DNA from 4 places in the Pseudomonas sp. S2_B10 genome. Region 3 is predicted to be linked to each of the others. Evidence: predicted binding sites of a transcription regulator. Region 3 holds the regulator's gene; each other region holds the start of a gene.
The links. The regulator FliA, encoded in region 3, starts transcription of late flagellar genes. The targets are predictions, from matches to a motif close to CTAAAGTTTNNNNNNNNNNNGCCGNTAA.
Positions count from the first base shown of each region.

Region 1: the regulator FliA is predicted to act here: its motif matches at 1,960-1,987, upstream of AB4O45_RS07370 (flagellar protein MotY).
Region 2: the regulator FliA is predicted to act here: its motif matches at 1,304-1,331, upstream of motA (flagellar motor stator protein MotA).
Region 4: the regulator FliA is predicted to act here: its motif matches at 2,947-2,974, upstream of AB4O45_RS08945 (methyl-accepting chemotaxis protein).

Region 1 covers NZ_CP162768.1:1,674,923-1,679,051, forward strand. Annotated here, with positions in the region: gene AB4O45_RS07365 (argininosuccinate synthase) at 1-849, opposite strand, end outside; gene AB4O45_RS07370 (flagellar protein MotY) at 979-1,893, opposite strand; gene pyrC (dihydroorotase) at 2,054-3,100, shown strand; gene rnt (ribonuclease T) at 3,097-3,774, shown strand; gene AB4O45_RS07385 (peroxiredoxin) at 3,849-4,129, opposite strand, start outside.
Region 2 covers NZ_CP162768.1:3,536,178-3,540,306, reverse strand. Annotated here, with positions in the region: gene motB (flagellar motor protein MotB) at 1-380, opposite strand, end outside; gene motA (flagellar motor stator protein MotA) at 384-1,235, opposite strand; gene AB4O45_RS15840 (HDOD domain-containing protein) at 1,402-2,940, shown strand; gene rhdA (thiosulfate sulfurtransferase) at 2,983-3,798, shown strand; gene asd (archaetidylserine decarboxylase) at 3,817-4,129, shown strand, end outside.
Region 3 covers NZ_CP162768.1:4,691,633-4,695,761, reverse strand. Annotated here, with positions in the region: gene AB4O45_RS20980 (chemotaxis protein CheA) at 1-1,085, opposite strand, end outside; gene AB4O45_RS20975 (protein phosphatase CheZ) at 1,139-1,927, opposite strand; gene AB4O45_RS20970 (chemotaxis response regulator CheY) at 1,946-2,317, opposite strand; gene fliA (RNA polymerase sigma factor FliA) at 2,485-3,225, opposite strand; gene fleN (flagellar synthesis regulator FleN) at 3,222-4,052, opposite strand.
Region 4 covers NZ_CP162768.1:2,013,109-2,017,237, forward strand. Annotated here, with positions in the region: gene AB4O45_RS08940 (NAD(P)/FAD-dependent oxidoreductase) at 1-1,041, shown strand, start outside; gene AB4O45_RS08945 (methyl-accepting chemotaxis protein) at 1,250-2,875, opposite strand; tRNA gene AB4O45_RS08950 (tRNA-Pro) at 3,037-3,113, opposite strand; tRNA gene AB4O45_RS08955 (tRNA-Lys) at 3,211-3,286, opposite strand; tRNA gene AB4O45_RS08960 (tRNA-Pro) at 3,292-3,368, opposite strand; tRNA gene AB4O45_RS08965 (tRNA-Asn) at 3,378-3,453, opposite strand; gene clpB (ATP-dependent chaperone ClpB) at 3,751-4,129, opposite strand, start outside.

The sequences.
Region 1 (4,129 bases), 3.0 Mb from region 3:
GATGGTGCCACCCGGGGTCTCGTAGCAGCCACGGGACTTCATGCCGACGTAACGGTTTTCGACGATGTCGAGACGACCGATGCCGTGCTCGCCGCCGATCTTGTTCAGCGTCGCCAGTACGGTGGCCGGGGTCATTTCGACGCCGTCCAGCGCGACGATGTCGCCGTTGCGGTAAGTCAGTTCCAGGTATTGCGGGGTGTCGGGAGCCTTCTCCGGGGAGACGGTCCAGCGCCACATGTCTTCTTCGTGCTCGGTCCAGGTGTCTTCCAGCACGCCGCCTTCATAGGAGATGTGCAGCAGGTTGGCGTCCATCGAGTACGGAGATTTTTTCTTGCCGTGGCGTTCGATCGGGATCGCGTGCTTCTCGGCGTAGTCCATCAGCTTCTCGCGCGACAGCAGGTCCCACTCGCGCCAAGGGGCGATGACTTTCACGCCTGGCTTGAGCGCGTAGGCGCCCAGTTCGAAGCGCACCTGGTCGTTGCCCTTGCCGGTGGCGCCATGGGAAATGGCGTCGGCGCCGGTTTCGTTGGCGATTTCGATCAGGCGCTTGGCGATCAGCGGACGGGCGATGGAAGTACCCAGCAGGTACTCGCCTTCGTAAACGGTGTTGGCGCGGAACATCGGGAACACGAAATCACGCACGAACTCTTCGCGCAGATCGTCGATGAAGATTTCTTTGACGCCCATGGCCTGAGCCTTGGCGCGGGCCGGCTCGACCTCTTCGCCTTGACCGAGATCGGCGGTGAAAGTCACCACTTCACAGTTATAAGTATCCTGCAGCCACTTGAGGATCACCGAAGTGTCCAGGCCGCCGGAATACGCCAGAACGACCTTGTTTACGTCCGCCATGCCATCACTCCACGGGGTTCTACGGAAAGCCGGGGAGTCTACCGCTCAAACGCGATAATTTACAGAGGCGCGACAGCTTAAGACGACAAAGCGACAGAATCTGTCGAGAGCGCGACGATGACCGGCGAGTCAGGAAGTCGCTGCGGCGGTGGCTGGCGTACTCGCTTGCGGCGCTGGCGCAGGAGCTGTGGTCGGAGCCGCACGCGACAGTTTCACGTTGACCCGACGGTTCTTCGCACGATTGGCCTTGCTGGTGTTCGGCACGATCGGATACTGCTCGCCGTGGAAACGCACGGTGATCTGCGATTCCTGAATGCCGTTGGCCTTGAAGAAATCGACTACCGCCAGCGCGCGGCGGCGCGACAATTCGCGGTTGGTCAGACGATTGCCGCTGTTGTCGGAATGGCCGTCGAGGTCAATGTGGTTCACCGTCGGGTCGGCCTTCATGTATTCGAGCATCACTTGCAGCTTGGCCTTGGCAGCCGGGTCCAGCTCGACGCCCTCGCCGGGAAAGCCGATCTGCGACTGCTTGATCTGGTCGAAATTCTGCGGCAGCAATTTCGCCACGCAGCCTTGATAGTCGTTGAACGCCTTGCTGAACTTGACCGGCAGCAAACGCACTTCCGACACCCGGCCATCGCCAGACGCACGGCGAACTACCGGGCTGCGGCCGTCCAGCAGACCGCTGATCAGCCCACCGGCCTGGGATTGCGAGCTGTTGAACAACACATTGCCGCTGCCCAGCCGTACCGAGCCCAGATTGATGTCGCCGCGCCCCGGCTGCCACGGTGCAGCGGCAGCGAGCAACGTCGCCGAGCCGCCACCAAGCATGGCGTTGTAGGCGTTCAGGCGAAAGATCGCCTGCTCACCGGCCTTGCGCACGAACTCGCCCGAGCCGAAATCAGTGATCGGTTGCGTCAGGCGGCATTCGAACTGGTCGCCGGCGACCGTCCACTCAATGTTCTCCAGACGGGTCTGGTAAGTCAGCGCCATCGCGGGAAGGCTGGCAAACACACTGAGCAGGGCTAAATAACGCTGGCGCACGGGAGGCTCCATTGGCTTGTGAAACACAAACACCGATTCACACAATGTTTACGGCATACCTTCGGGATATCGGACGCTTGTGGCAAAACTTGATAGCGGGTGCCTGCAAGAGTCTTTTCCGGTAGCATTCGCCTCAGTTTGACCCGCCTGGAATCCCCTCATGTCCGACCGCCTGACCCTGCTGCGTCCCGACGACTGGCACATTCATCTTCGCGATGGTGCCGTGTTGACCAATACCGTTGCCGATGTGGCCCGCACCTTCGGGCGCGCGATCATCATGCCGAACCTGGTACCGCCGGTGCGCAACGCCGCTGAAGCCGACGGCTATCGTCAGCGCATTCTCGCTGCCCGCCCGGCCGGCAGTCAGTTCGAGCCGTTGATGGTGCTGTACCTCACCGACCGCACCCAACCGGAAGAAATTCGTCAGGCCAAGGCCAGCGGTTTCGTCTACGCCGCCAAGCTTTACCCGGCCGGCGCGACCACCAATTCCGATTCCGGCGTGACCAGCATCGACAAGATCTTCCCGGCGCTCGAAGCCATGGCCGAAGTCGGCATGCCGCTGTTGATCCACGGTGAAGTCACCCGTGGCGACGTCGATGTGTTCGACCGCGAAAAAATCTTCATCGATGAGCACATGCGCCGCGTGGTCGAGCGCTTCCCGACGCTGAAAGTGGTGTTCGAGCACATCACCACCGGTGACGCCGTGCAATTCGTCAACGAGGCTTCGGCCAACGTCGGCGCGACCATCACCGCGCACCACCTGTTGTACAACCGTAACCACATGCTGGTGGGCGGGATTCGGCCACACTTCTATTGCTTGCCGATCCTCAAGCGCAACACCCATCAGGAAGCCTTGCTCGATGCCGCCACCAGCGGCAGCGCCAAGTTCTTCCTCGGCACCGACTCGGCGCCCCACGCCCTGCACGCCAAGGAAGCCGCCTGCGGTTGCGCCGGTTGCTACACCGCCTACGCCGCCATCGAGATGTATGCCGAAGCGTTTGAACAGCGTAATGCGCTGGACAAGCTCGAAGCCTTCGCCAGCCTCAACGGCCCGCGTTTCTACGGCCTGCCGGCAAACACCGATCGCATCACCCTGGTTCGCGAAGAATGGACCGCCCCAACCAGCCTGCCATTTGGCGAGCTGACCGTTATCCCGCTGCGCGCCGGTGAAAAACTGCGCTGGCGCCTGCTGGAGGAACACGCGTGAGTGAAGAGCATTTCGACGATGAGCTGGACGGTCAAGGTGGTGGCGGCGGTTCCCGTCACCCGATGGCAGCGCGTTTTCGCGGCTACCTGCCGGTTGTCGTCGACGTAGAAACCGGTGGCTTCAACGCAGCCACCGATGCCCTGCTGGAGATTGCCGCGACCACCATCGCCATGGATGAAAAGGGTTTCGTCTACCCGGATCACACCTACTTCTTCCGCGTCGAGCCATTCGAAGGTGCGAACGTTGAAGCGGCAGCGCTGGAGTTCACCGGGATCAAGCTTGATCATCCGCTGCGCATGGCCGTCAGTGAAGAAACCGCGCTGACCGATATTTTCCGTGGCATCCGCAAGGCCCTCAAAGCCAACGGTTGCAAACGGGCGATTCTGGTCGGGCACAACAGCAGCTTCGATCTGGGCTTTCTCAACGCCGCAGTCGCGCGGCTGGACATGAAGCGCAACCCGTTCCACCCGTTCTCCAGTTTCGACACCGCGACCCTGGCGGGTCTGGCGTACGGTCAGACCGTGCTGGCGAAAGCCTGTCAGGCCGCTGGCATCGATTTCGACGGTCGTGAGGCGCACTCGGCGCGCTACGACACCGAAAAGACCGCTGAGCTGTTCTGCGGCATCGTCAATCGCTGGAAACAGATGGGCGGCTGGGAAGACTTCGACGACTGATCCTCGGCGAACAAATCCCGCGCATAAAAAAACCGGCCACATGGGCCGGTTTTTTTCTACCTCGACGTTGCGCCTTACAGGGCAGCAGCGTTTTCGGTCAGGTAAGCCGCAACGCCTTCTGGCGAAGCGTTCATGCCTTTGTCGCCTTTCTTCCAGTTGGCCGGGCAGACTTCGCCGTGCTCTTCGTGGAATTGCAGCGCGTCGACCAGACGGATCAGCTCTTCCATGTTACGGCCCAGCGGCAGGTCGTTGATGATCTGCGAGCGAACCACGCCTTTGTCGTCGATCAGGAACGCGCCGCGGAAAGCCACGCCGCCTTCGGATTCAACGTCGTAAGCCTTGGCGATGTCGTGCT
Region 2 (4,129 bases), 1.2 Mb from region 3:
TCTTGCAGGAGCAGTTCGAGACGCTCCTTCTCGACCTGCTCGGCCATGCCTTCAACCTGATCGGTGTCGACCGTAACCTTGTCCGGTTGCGGTTGCGACTTCACTTCCGGGTTGAGGGTGTTTTCCGGCGCCAGGGTCGGCGTGCCACCCAAGTCGATGATGTACGGCGTGCCGCTTTCGGAGAAGCCGACCGGGTCCTTGAAATAACCGGCGATGGCGATCTTCTGTTCCGGCGTAGCGGTGGACAGCAGCCACAGCACGAGGAAGAACGCCATCATCGCCGTGGCAAAGTCGGCGAAGGCGATTTTCCACGCCCCGCCGTGGTGCCCGGCGGCAATGCGCTTGACGCGCTTGACGATGATCGGCTGATTATTTTCCATGACTTAGCGACCGCGAACCGCTTGTTCCAGCTCGGCGAAGCTTGGACGGTGCGCCGGGTACAGAACCTTGCGCCCGAACTCGACCGCCAGCGACGGCGGCATGCCGGACGCCGAAGCCACCAGCGAGGCCTTGATGGCTTCGTAGACGTTGAGCTCTTCCTTGGCATCGTGGGCCAGGGAATGCGCCAGCGGACCGAAGAAACCGTATGCCGCGAGAATACCGAAGAAGGTACCGACCAGTGCCGCACCCACGTGCAGACCGATCGACGCCTGGTCGCCCTCGCCCAGCGAGGCCATGGTCACCACGATACCGAGTACCGCCGCAACGATACCGAAACCGGGCATGCCGTCGGCGATGCCGTTGACTGCGTGCGATGGGTGCTCGAGGTCTTCCTTGAGGCTGTACAGTTCCATGTCGAACAGGCCTTCCAGTTCGTGCGGAGCCATGTTGCCGGAGGACATGATGCGCAGGTAATCGCAGACGAACGCGGTCATGCGTTCATCCTTGAGCACCGCCGGGTACTTGGCGAAGATCGGGCTCGCGGCGGCATCTTCGATGTCGCCTTCGATCGCCATCATGCCTTCACGGCGGCTCTTGTTGAGGATTTCGTAGATCAGCCCGAGCACTTCCAGGTAGAAGGTGTGGGTGAAGCGCGAACCGAACATGCTCAGGGATTTCTTGAGCACGTGCATCGTCATGTAACCGGGGTTGGCCTGGAGAAATGCGCCGAGGGCCGCACCGCCGATGATCATCACCTCGAAAGGCTGGATCAGAGCGGCAATCTTGCCGTGGGAGAGCACGTATCCGCCGAGCACGCTCGCGAATACGACGATGATGCCGATAATTTTAGCCATAGGTAGAAGGTACTTGTTTAAGTCGGGTTCAAGGTCATATTCGGAAGTTAAAAAATCTCTTCTTCTACTTATCGGCAAAACTGCGCCAGACTATAGCCAGTTCAGGCGAAAAGCCAATTTAGCCCATGCCGGGCGCGTCTACAGTCAGTGAAGATCTCGTCCAGACATGGCTAATGAAACGAACATTCCATCGGTAATACCGACCACGCTCCAGGCTTGGGTCAAGCTGCTCGACAGCGTCCGCCTGCCCGTACCACAAGAGGCTCACGACAAAGTCTGCCGGGCGATCCGCGACAATCGCAGCTCGCTGCGCGACATCGCCGATCTGATGCAGGACAGCCCGGCGCTGGCCTTGAGCGTCATCCGTGAGGCGAATCGTCACACCCACGGCACCATGGCCGCGCCGGCGGAAAATCTTGAGGTGGCAATCAATCGCCTGGGCCTTGCCCGCACCGAAGAATTGCTCGCGCGCCTGCCCGCCGAACCGCACCGGCAAATCCCCAAGGCTTTGCGCCAATTGCAACTGATCAGCCAACACGCGACACAACAGGCCAACGGTTTTTTTGCCAGTCGCCTCGCGCGGCTGTGGCAGGACATTCATTGGGGCAGCTTGCTGTTTTTGTCGCCGCTGTGGCCCTTGGCACTGACGTATCCGCAGTTGCTCGAAGAGTGGGAACTGCGGGTGATCCACAAGGGCGAGTCGGCACGTGTGGTCGAAAAGCAATTGTTCGGCGTGCGCCTGTTGAAGATCGCCGAGGCACTGGTCCAGGCCTGGCATCTGCCGATCTGGGTCGAGCAAGGCTACAAATTGCTGCTCAGCGAACAACGCGAACTGGTCAAAGTGCTGCGCATCGCCCGCGACAGTGAACACCCGCTGCGCCAGCAGAATCGCCTCGACGATGACCCGACATTGCGCCGCTGGCTCAACCAGCCGGCGAATACCGTGCTGCTGGCCAATGGGCTGGCGCTGTCGGCGCAACAGGCCTGGGACAGTCCGCACAGCAAGCGCTGGCAGTACCTGACCAGCCTCTATCTGCAGATTTCCATGGACGAAGTGCAGCAACAGTTGCACCAGCAAGCGGCGAACAGCGCGCGTCAGCATGCGATGCCCGATTTGTGGCACCCGGCGGTTTCGCTGATCTGGCCGTGGGGCACTCGTCGCTTGCCGGCCGGCATGCTCCCGGCAGCAGCGCCGAATGCGGATGACTTGGGCCAGTGGCGTCGGCAATGCGCCGAACTGCTCGCCGAACCCAGCCGCTTCACCAATGCCATGAGCCTGACCGTCGCCGCCCGCGAGGCACTGGTGGCCAGCGGCATGCGCCGGGTGATGATTCTGATGGCCGACCGCACGCACTCGACCCTGCGCGTACACCAGACCGCCGGTTTGCCGAAGGATGCGGCGGCGCTGAGTTTTGTCGTCAGCCAGAGCAAAGTCCTGCAACGCCTGCTCGCTCAGCAGGCACAGGTGCGGATCACGCCGGAGAACAACGCACAATTCTCGGCCTTGTTACCGGCGAGCCTGCGCACGCTGTTTCGTGGCGAACATCTGTTTCTGCGTTCATTGGTCAACAATGGTCGGGTGATCATGATCGTCGTTGCCGATCAGGGCGGCGGCCCCTTCGCCGACATCACTGTGCAAGCCTTCGGCAAAACCGCGCAGTGCATCGAAAAAGCCCTGCACAGCTTTAGCAGCCGTGGCCAATGAGCCTGCGCTACAATCCTCCCCTTTGTGCTCTGGAGACCTCACATGTCTGACTTCTCTGGCTTGCCGCTTGTCATCGAGCCGAGCGACCTGCTGCCGCGTCTGGAGTCCCCGGAACTGATCCTGGTGGACCTGACCAGCCCTGCCCGGTATGCCGAAGGTCACTTGCCCGGCGCACGTTTTGTCGACCCGAAACGCACCCAGCTCGGCCAGCCACCGGCCCCCGGGCTGATGCCGGCGAAGGCCGATCTGGAAGCGTTGTTTGGTGAGCTCGGTCATCGCAAAGACGCGGTCTACGTGGTGTATGACGATGAGGGCGGCGGCTGGGCCGGGCGTTTCATCTGGCTGCTCGATGTCATTGGCCACGACAAGTACCACTATATAGACGGTGGTCTTCCGGCCTGGCTGGCGGACGGCATGCCCATGTCGATTCAAGTGCCGGCCGCCGTCGGTGGCCCAGTGTCGCTGACCCTGCACGACGAACCGACCGCCACCCGCGAATACCTGCAAAGCCGTCTCGGCGCCGCCGATCTGGCGATCTGGGACGCGCGTGGGCCGCTGGAATATTCCGGCGAGAAAGTCCTCGCCGCCAAGGGTGGCCACATCCCCGGTGCGGTCAATTTCGAATGGACTGCCGGCATGGACCAGACGCGTCAGTTGCGTATCCGCAGCGACATGCCGCAGATCCTCGAAAACCTCGGGATCACCAAGGACAAGGAAATCATTACCCACTGCCAGACCCATCACCGGTCGGGCTTCACTTATCTGGTGGCCAAAGCCCTCGGTTATCCGCGGGTCAAGGGCTACGCCGGTTCCTGGGGCGAATGGGGCAACCACCCTGACACGCCAGTCGAGATTTAAGGTTTTTAAGGACAACTAATGAAAGAGCGTCTGTTTATCCTCAGCCAGTACCTGCTGCCGCATCACCTGCTGTCGCGCCTGGCCGGCTGCATCGCCGAATGCCGCGTGCGCTGGTTCAAGAATGCCTTCACCCAATGGTTTGCCAAGCGTTATCAAGTGGACATGTCGCAAGCGCTGGTCGAAGACCTGACCGCTTACGAGCACTTCAACGCCTTCTTCACGCGTGCCCTGAAAGACGGCGCGCGTCCACTGGACGAGACCCCGGGCGCAATCCTCAGCCCGGCCGACGGTGCGGTCAGCCAGCTCGGCCCGATCGAGCACGGTCGTGTGT
Region 3 (4,129 bases):
GCTGGCGCACGGGCCGGAGCCGGTGCAGCAGCGGCGGCCGGTTTCGGCGCCTCGGCTTTCGGTTCAGGCTTGGCGGCAGGCTTCGGCGCAGCAGCGGCAGCCGGAGCTTTCGCCGCTGGCGTGGCGACGCTCGACACGGAGCCGGCAGTCGCAGCGCTGGCGTCAAACTTGCCTTTGCCGTGCAATTCGTCGAGCAGCGATTCGAATTCGTGGTCGCTGATCAGGTCACTGCCGGCCGCAGCGGCTGCCGGTGCAGCAGGTGCTGACGGGGCCGAAGCGATGGCCGATTCCAGCGCGTCAACGGCGAAGTTGCCCTTGCCGTGCAACTGATCGAGCAAGGCTTCGAATTCGTCGTCGGTGATGTCCGAGCTGTCGCCCGCAGCAGGCGCGGCCGGAGCAGCCGGCGCTGCTGGTGCCGCCGGAGCGACCGCATCGACAGCAAACTGGCCCTTGCCGTGCAGCTGATCGAGCAGCGATTCAAATTCGGCGTCGGTGATTTCATCGCTCGCCGCCGTGTCGGCAACCGGCGCGGGCGCCACAGCAGCGGCCGGAGCCTCAGCCTGGGCCTTGACGGCATTCAGCGAGTCCAGCAGTTGTTCGAATTCGTTATCGGTGATGTCGTCCGAGGAGTCGCTTTCAACGACCAGTTCTTCGATCATCTCGGCAACCGGCGAAGCCGGGGCTTCATCCGCCGATTGCGGTTCGGCCAGGCGCGCCAGCGCGGCCAGCAGTTCCGGCGTGGCAGCGGTGATCGGTGCACGCTCACGGACTTCGCTGAACATGCTGTTCACCGCGTCCAGTGCTTCGAGCACCACGTCCATCAGTTCTGCATCAACGCGACGCTCACCCTTGCGCAGGATGTCGAAGACGTTTTCGGCGATGTGACAGCACTCCACCAGCTCATTGAGCTGAAGGAAGCCGGCGCCCCCTTTTACAGTGTGGAAACCGCGAAAAATTGCATTGAGCAGATCTGCATCATCCGGACGGCTTTCCAGCTCGACCAGTTGTTCGGACAGTTGCTCAAGAATCTCGCCGGCCTCAACCAGGAAATCCTGAAGGATCTCTTCATCGGCGCCGAAGCTCATTAATGGGGTGCTCCTACAGGTCTAAAAACCCAAAAAACCCGAATTCCGAAACTCTAGAATCCAAGGCTGGATAACAAATCGTCCACATCGTCCTGACCGGACACAACGTCTTCTCGTTTATCGGCATGAATCTGCGGACCTTCACCCTGCGAGAGATGTTTTTGTGGATCTTTTTCAGCAAGCATTGCGGCGCGGTCATGTTCGATGCCCGCAAAGCGGTCGACCTGACTGGCCATGAGCACGAGTTTGAGCAGATTGCTTTCGACTTCGGTGACCAGTTGGGTCACACGCTTGATCACTTGACCTGTGAGGTCCTGGTAATCCTGAGCCAGCAGGATGTCGTTGAGGTTGCTCGACACCGCACGGTTGTCCGTGCTGCTGCGTGACAGAAAACCGTCGACCCGGCGCGCCAGTTCGCGGAACTCTTCAGCCCCGACCTCGCGACGCATGAAGCGGCCCCAATCGGCGCTCAACGTCTGCGCTTCATCAGCGAGACTGTTGACCACCGGCGTGGCGCTTTCCACCAGATCCATGGTGCGGTTGGCCGCGGCTTCCGTCAGCTTGACCACATAGCCCAGGCGTTCGGTGGCGTCGGTGATTTGCGACACTTCCTCGGCCTGCGGCATGTGCGGATCGATCTGGAAATTGACGATCGCACTGTGCAGTTCACGTGTGAGCTTGCCCACTTCCTGATACAGGCCGCGGTCACGGGTCTGATTGAGCTCATGGATCAGTTGCACCGCGTCGCCGAACTTGCCTTTTTCAAGGCTCTCGACCAGTTCGACCGCGTGTTTTTTCAAGGTCGATTCGAAATCGCCCTGTGATGATTCGTTATGCTCCATAGCTCCCCCGCGCATTCATCAGCCGATGCGTTCGAAAATCTTCTCGATTTTGTCTTTCAACGCTTGAGCCGTGAAAGGTTTGACTACGTAACCGTTCACACCGGCCTGAGCGGCCTCGATGATCTGCTCGCGCTTGGCTTCAGCAGTCACCATCAACACCGGGAGGTGCTTGAGTTTTTCATCGGCGCGCACGTGACGCAGCAGGTCGATACCGGTCATGCCCGGCATGTTCCAGTCCGTTACCAGAAAGTCGATGCTGCCGCTGTTGAGCACCGGAATGGCAGTGGTGCCATCGTCGGCCTCGACGGTGTTGGTGAACCCAAGATCGCGCAGCAGGTTCTTGATGATCCGCCGCATCGTTGAGAAGTCATCAACGATGAGGATTTTCATGTCTTTGTTCAATTCGACCTCCAAGCAGTCTTAAACGCGCCCAGCACCTGGACGCGCCACTTCAATCAATCGGCGCAGCACTTAAAGTTTGTCTGGAGCACAACGGATCGAGACCGGCGCCGTTCATCACCGCACCAGCCTCGTTTCGCAGTGTCCCCACACTGCCTTCAGCGCGCTCGCCACTCCCCCAAACGCCCCCGCAGACGGGCCGCGCACTGGCTGTGTAACTGGCTGACCCGCGATTCACTGACGCCAAGGACTTCACCGATCTCCTTGAGGTTCAGCTCTTCGTCGTAGTACAGCGCCAACACCAGTCGCTCACGCTCCGGCAAATTGGCAATCGCGTCCGCCAGCGCCGCCTGGAAGCGTTCATCTTCCAGATCGCGTGACGGCTCCATATGAGCACTGGCGCCATCCTCGTGCAGCCCTTCGTGTTCGCCGTCCTGCAACAGGTCGTCGAAACTGAACAGGCGACTGCCCAAGGTGTCATTCAGAATCCCGTAGTAATCGTCGAGACTCAATTGGAGTTCGGCCGCAACCTCGTGATCTTTAGCGTCACGGCCGGTTTTAGCTTCAATCGAGCGAATCGCGTCGCTGACCATCCTGGTATTACGGTGAACCGAGCGTGGTGCCCAATCCCCTTTGCGCACTTCATCGAGCATCGCGCCGCGGATTCGAATGCCCGCGTACGTTTCGAAACTGGCGCCTTTGCTGGCGTCGTATTTAGTCGAGACTTCCAGCAAACCGATCATCCCGGCCTGGATCAGGTCTTCGACCTGCACGCTGGCCGGCAGGCGCGCCAGCAAGTGATAGGCAATGCGCTTGACCAGTGGCGCGTAACGCTCGATCAATTCGTATTGCGCGTCACGCGCCGACTTTTTGTAAAGATTCATGCCACTGGCGGTCATATCACAGGCCCTGCGGTTTGCTGCACGAGACGCTCGACGAAAAATTCCAGATGCCCGCGCGGGTTGGCCGGCAGCGGCCAGGTGTCGACCTTCTGGGCGATGGCCTTGAAGGCCAGCGCGCACTTGGAACGGGGAAAGGCTTCGTAGACGGCGCGCTGCTTCTGCACTGCCTTGCGCACGCTTTCGTCGTACGGCACGGCGCCGACGTATTGTAGGGCGACGTCGAGGAAGCGATCCGTGACCTTGGTCAACTTGGCGAACAGGTTGCGCCCTTCCTGCGGGCTCTGCGCCATGTTGGCCAGCACGCGGAAGCGGTTCATGCCGTAATCGCGGTTGAGCAACTTGATCAGCGCGTAAGCATCGGTGATCGAAGTCGGCTCGTCGCAGACCACCAGCAACACTTCCTGGGCGGCACGAACGAAACTGACTACCGAGTCACCAATACCCGCAGCGGTGTCGATCACCAGCACGTCGAGATTGTCGCCGATGTCGCTGAACGCCTGGATCAGGCCGGCGTGCTGCGCCGGGCTCAGGTGCACCATGCTCTGCGTGCCGGAGGCCGCCGGCACGATGCGAATCCCGCCCGGGCCTTGCAACAGCACGTCGCGCAGTTCGCAACGGCCTTCGATGACGTCGGCCAGTGTGCGCTTGGGTGTCAGCCCCAGCAGAACGTCGACGTTCGCCAGGCCCAGGTCGGCGTCCAGCAGCATGACCCGACGGCCAAGCTCTGCCAGCGCCAGCGACAAGTTCACTGACACGTTAGTCTTGCCGACGCCACCTTTGCCGCCGGTCACCGCGATCACCTGTACGGGATGCATGCTGCCCATGTTATTTCTTTACCTTGTCTTGCATAGACGGAGGCCACATTACTGGCTGCGCGTTCCTGATCGGAACAATGCGTGGC
Region 4 (4,129 bases), 2.7 Mb from region 3:
GCGCAGAAGAAAATCCAGCTGGCGGCAACCTATGACGAAAACGGCGTCGAGCTGGTACCGGCGCGTGAAGTGGCTTATGACTCGCTGGTGATCAGCGTCGGCAGCACCACCAACGATTTCGGCACCCAGGGCGCGGCGCAGCATTGCCTGTTTCTTGATACGCGCAAACAGGCCGAGCGCTTCCATCAGCAATTGCTCAACCATTATCTGCGCGCCCACGCCGGGCAGACCGATGTGGTCGAGCAGATCAGCGTGGCCATCGTCGGCGCTGGCGCCACCGGCGTCGAATTGGCGGCAGAACTGCACAACGCCGCCCATGAATTGGCCGCGTACGGTCTGGACCGGATCAAACCGGAAAACATGCACATCACGCTGATCGAAGCCGGCCCACGGGTGCTGCCTGCCCTGCCGGAGCGCATCAGCGGGCCGGTGCACAAGACCCTGGAAAAGCTCGGGGTCAATGTGATGACCAATGCAGCAGTCAGCGAAGTGACTGCAGACAGCCTGATCACCGCCGATGGCAACGAGATCAAGGCCAGCCTGAAAGTCTGGGCTGCCGGCATTCGCGCACCGGGTTTCCTCAAGGACATCGACGGTCTGGAGACCAACCGCATCAATCAGCTGCAAGTGCTGCCGACTCTGCAAACCACTCGCGACGAAAACATCTTTGCCTTCGGCGACTGCGCGGCCTGTCCGCAACCGGACACCGATCGCAACGTGCCGCCACGGGCACAAGCGGCGCATCAACAGGCGTCGCTGCTGGCCAAGTCGCTGAAACTGCGCATCGAAGGCAAGACCCTGCCGGAGTACAAGTACACCGACTACGGCTCGCTGATTTCACTGTCGCGTTTTTCTGCTGTGGGTAACTTGATGGGTAACCTGACCGGCAGCGTGATGCTCGAAGGCTGGCTGGCGCGGATGTTCTATGTGTCGCTGTACCGTATGCACCAGATGGCGCTGTACGGGCCGTTCCGCACGGCGATGTTGATGCTGGGCAGCAAGATTGGTCGTGGCACCGAACCGCGTCTGAAACTGCACTAGGGCCAACATCTGTGGGAGCTGGCTTGCCAGCGATGGCGCCGGGTCAGTTGATATTTCTGTCGCCTGACCCACCGCTATCGCGGGCAAGCCCGGCTCCCACAGGTTTTCGTGCTGCTCGAAGATCCGGCGCATTCGCGAGCAGCCTCGCTCCCACCTTTGATCTTTATTCCAAGCCCCGCATCGCGCGGGGCTTTTTATTGGCTGTCGATCAGAGCTGGAAGCGTCGCACCATGCCCTGTAGCGCATTGGCCAGTTGCGACAGCTCATGGCTCGACGCGCTTGTCTGATCAGCACCCGCAGCCGAACGCACCGACAGGTCGCGAATGTTCACCAGATTGCGATCCACTTCCCGCGCCACTTGCGCCTGCTCCTCGGCGGCGCTGGCGATCACGAGGTTGCGCTCGTGAATCTCGTGCACCGACGCCGTGATCGTCACCAACGCCTCACCTGCCCGCTCTGCGAGCACCAGCGTACTCGCCGCACGAGATGCGCTGGCCTGCATTGACTCCAGCGCCTGGCTCGAACCGCTGCGCATGCCTTGCACCATCTGTTCGATTTCCTGCGTCGATTGCTGGGTGCGATACGCCAGCGCGCGCACCTCATCGGCTACCACCGCAAAGCCGCGACCGCTTTCGCCCGCACGTGCTGCCTCGATGGCAGCGTTGAGCGCCAGCAGATTGGTCTGCTCAGCGATTGCGCGAATCACGTCCAGAACCTTGCCGATGTCTTGCGATTGATTGGCCAGCGACTGCACCAGTTCGCCGGTGTTCTGTACATCACTGGCCAGGGCGTTGATCGCACTGGCGGTTTCGCTGACGCGCTCCTGGCCCAATTGCGCTGATTGACTGGACTGGCGCGTGGCATCGGACGTCGACACCGCGTTGCGCGCGACCTCCTCCACCGCAGCGGTCATCTCGTTGACCGCAGTGGCAGCTTGTTCGATTTCGTTGTTCTGCTCTTGCAGGCCTTGGGTGCTGTCGACGGTGACGGCGCTCAGTTCGTCAGCGGCGGTGGCCAGTTGTGTGGCTGAGCCGCTGATACCTTGCAGCGTCTCGCGCAGGTTCTGTTGCATCGTCGCCAAGGCCTTGAGCAAGCGGCTGACTTCGTCGTTGCCATGGGTTTCGATCGGTCGGGTGAGATCGCCCTTGGCGACACTTTCAGCGGCATCCACAGCGCTGCTCAGCGGGCGCACGATACTGCGCGTAAGCAACATCGCCAGCGCCACAGTGGCCAGCGCTGCCAGACCAATGAACAGGCTGACGATGGTCCGCGAGGTTTCATAATGCGCGGCGGACTTCTCGCTTTCGGCGGCGACCTGGCGGGCGAACAGATCGGCGAGATCGTTGAGTTGCTTGCCGGAGCCGTCGACCACGGTCTTCATGTCAACCAGCAACAATTTGGTCAACTCGTCACGCTTGCCTTGCTCGGCGAGGGTGAATGACTGGGCGATGCCGGTGCGATAGGCGGCGAAGGTTTTCTTGAACTGGTCATACAGCTGCTGACCTTCGGCAGTGTCGACCAGTTTGTCGTAGGCGGCGATCTTCTCGCTCAGTTCCTTGTCGCGCGTGTCCATCTGGCCGCGATAGGTGGCGATATTGGCCGGATCCTGATCGAGCGCCATGCGCAGGGAGATGGTACGGATGCGCAACATCAGCTCGCGGATCTCGTCGCCGCCACGAATGCTCGGCAACCAGCGGTTCTCCACCGCCACCTCACTGTCGCGAATGCTCGACATCTGCCCCAGCGCAAACACGCCGAGCAAGGCCACCAACACCGCGATCAGGGCAAATCCCAGGGCAGCCCGGGGAGCAATATTCAACTGACGAAGCAACATGACGAACGCCCTTATTCTTGTAATGGCCAGATCAAGGGGCGAAGCGTTGGCAGTCCCCTCGTGTTAGCGGGCTATCGGCAGGTTGTATGACGACTTGAAGGGATTCAGCTTTCGGCAGGCAAAAAAAATCCCCGTATCTTTCGATACGAGGATTTTCAATATGGTCGGGGTAAGGGGATTCGAACTCCTGACATCCTGCTCCCAAAGCAGGCGCGCTACCGGACTGCGCTATACCCCGGTAAAAAAAAGGCGACCTTTCAAAGATCGCCTTCTTCGATCAGCGCTTTTGGCCTCTGATCTTAAGATTCGATCCCAGCGCAAACTGGTTTCAAAAATGGTGGGTCGTGTGGGATTCGAACCTACGACCAATTGGTTAAAAGCCAACTGCTCTACCAACTGAGCTAACGACCCAAATATGGTCGGGGTAAGGGGATTCGAACTCCTGACATCCTGCTCCCAAAGCAGGCGCGCTACCGGACTGCGCTATACCCCGGTTTGAAATTGGCTCCGTGACCAGGACTCGAACCTGGGACCCAATGATTAACAGTCATTTGCTCTACCGACTGAGCTATCACGGAACTACATATTTCAATTTACAACGGTGAAGCTTTGTTGCATCTCGCCACCCGTTCGCATCGCTGCGTTCGTGTGTCTGAGGCGCGCTATTCTACAACCTAGAACACCTCTGTCAACCCCCTAAATTGCTTTCAAGTTAATGATTTGCAACTTATTTCAGATTCCAACCCGGTGGGTTGAAACGCTGCCGGTGACTGACTGCGGGGCGCACTTTACAAGCCTTTTCCTTTGAGTTCAACAGCCTGGCGAAAAAAAGGCCTCGCAATGCGAGGCCTTCCCGGTTTCATTGCCGCTGAGGCTTAGCCGAAAACGATTTCGTCGTTCTCGACCTTGCCGGTGGCGGTGTCGCCCGGCATGAAATGACCCGACAGGATCAACTGCGCCAGCGGGTTTTCGATCCAGCGCTGGATCGCCCGTTTCAAAGGACGTGCGCCATACACCGGGTCGTAACCGACGGCGATCAGCTTGTCCATCGCCTCCGGGCTCAGCTCCAGCTTCAGCTCGCGCTCCGCCAGGCGGCTGCGCAGGCGGCCCAACTGGATCTCGGTAATGCCGGCGATCTGATCCCGCGCCAGCGGCTCGAAGATCACCACTTCGTCAACGCGGTTGATGAACTCAGGACGGAAGTGCGAGGTCAGCGCGTCCATCACAGCAGCACGCTGCGCCTCACGATCACCG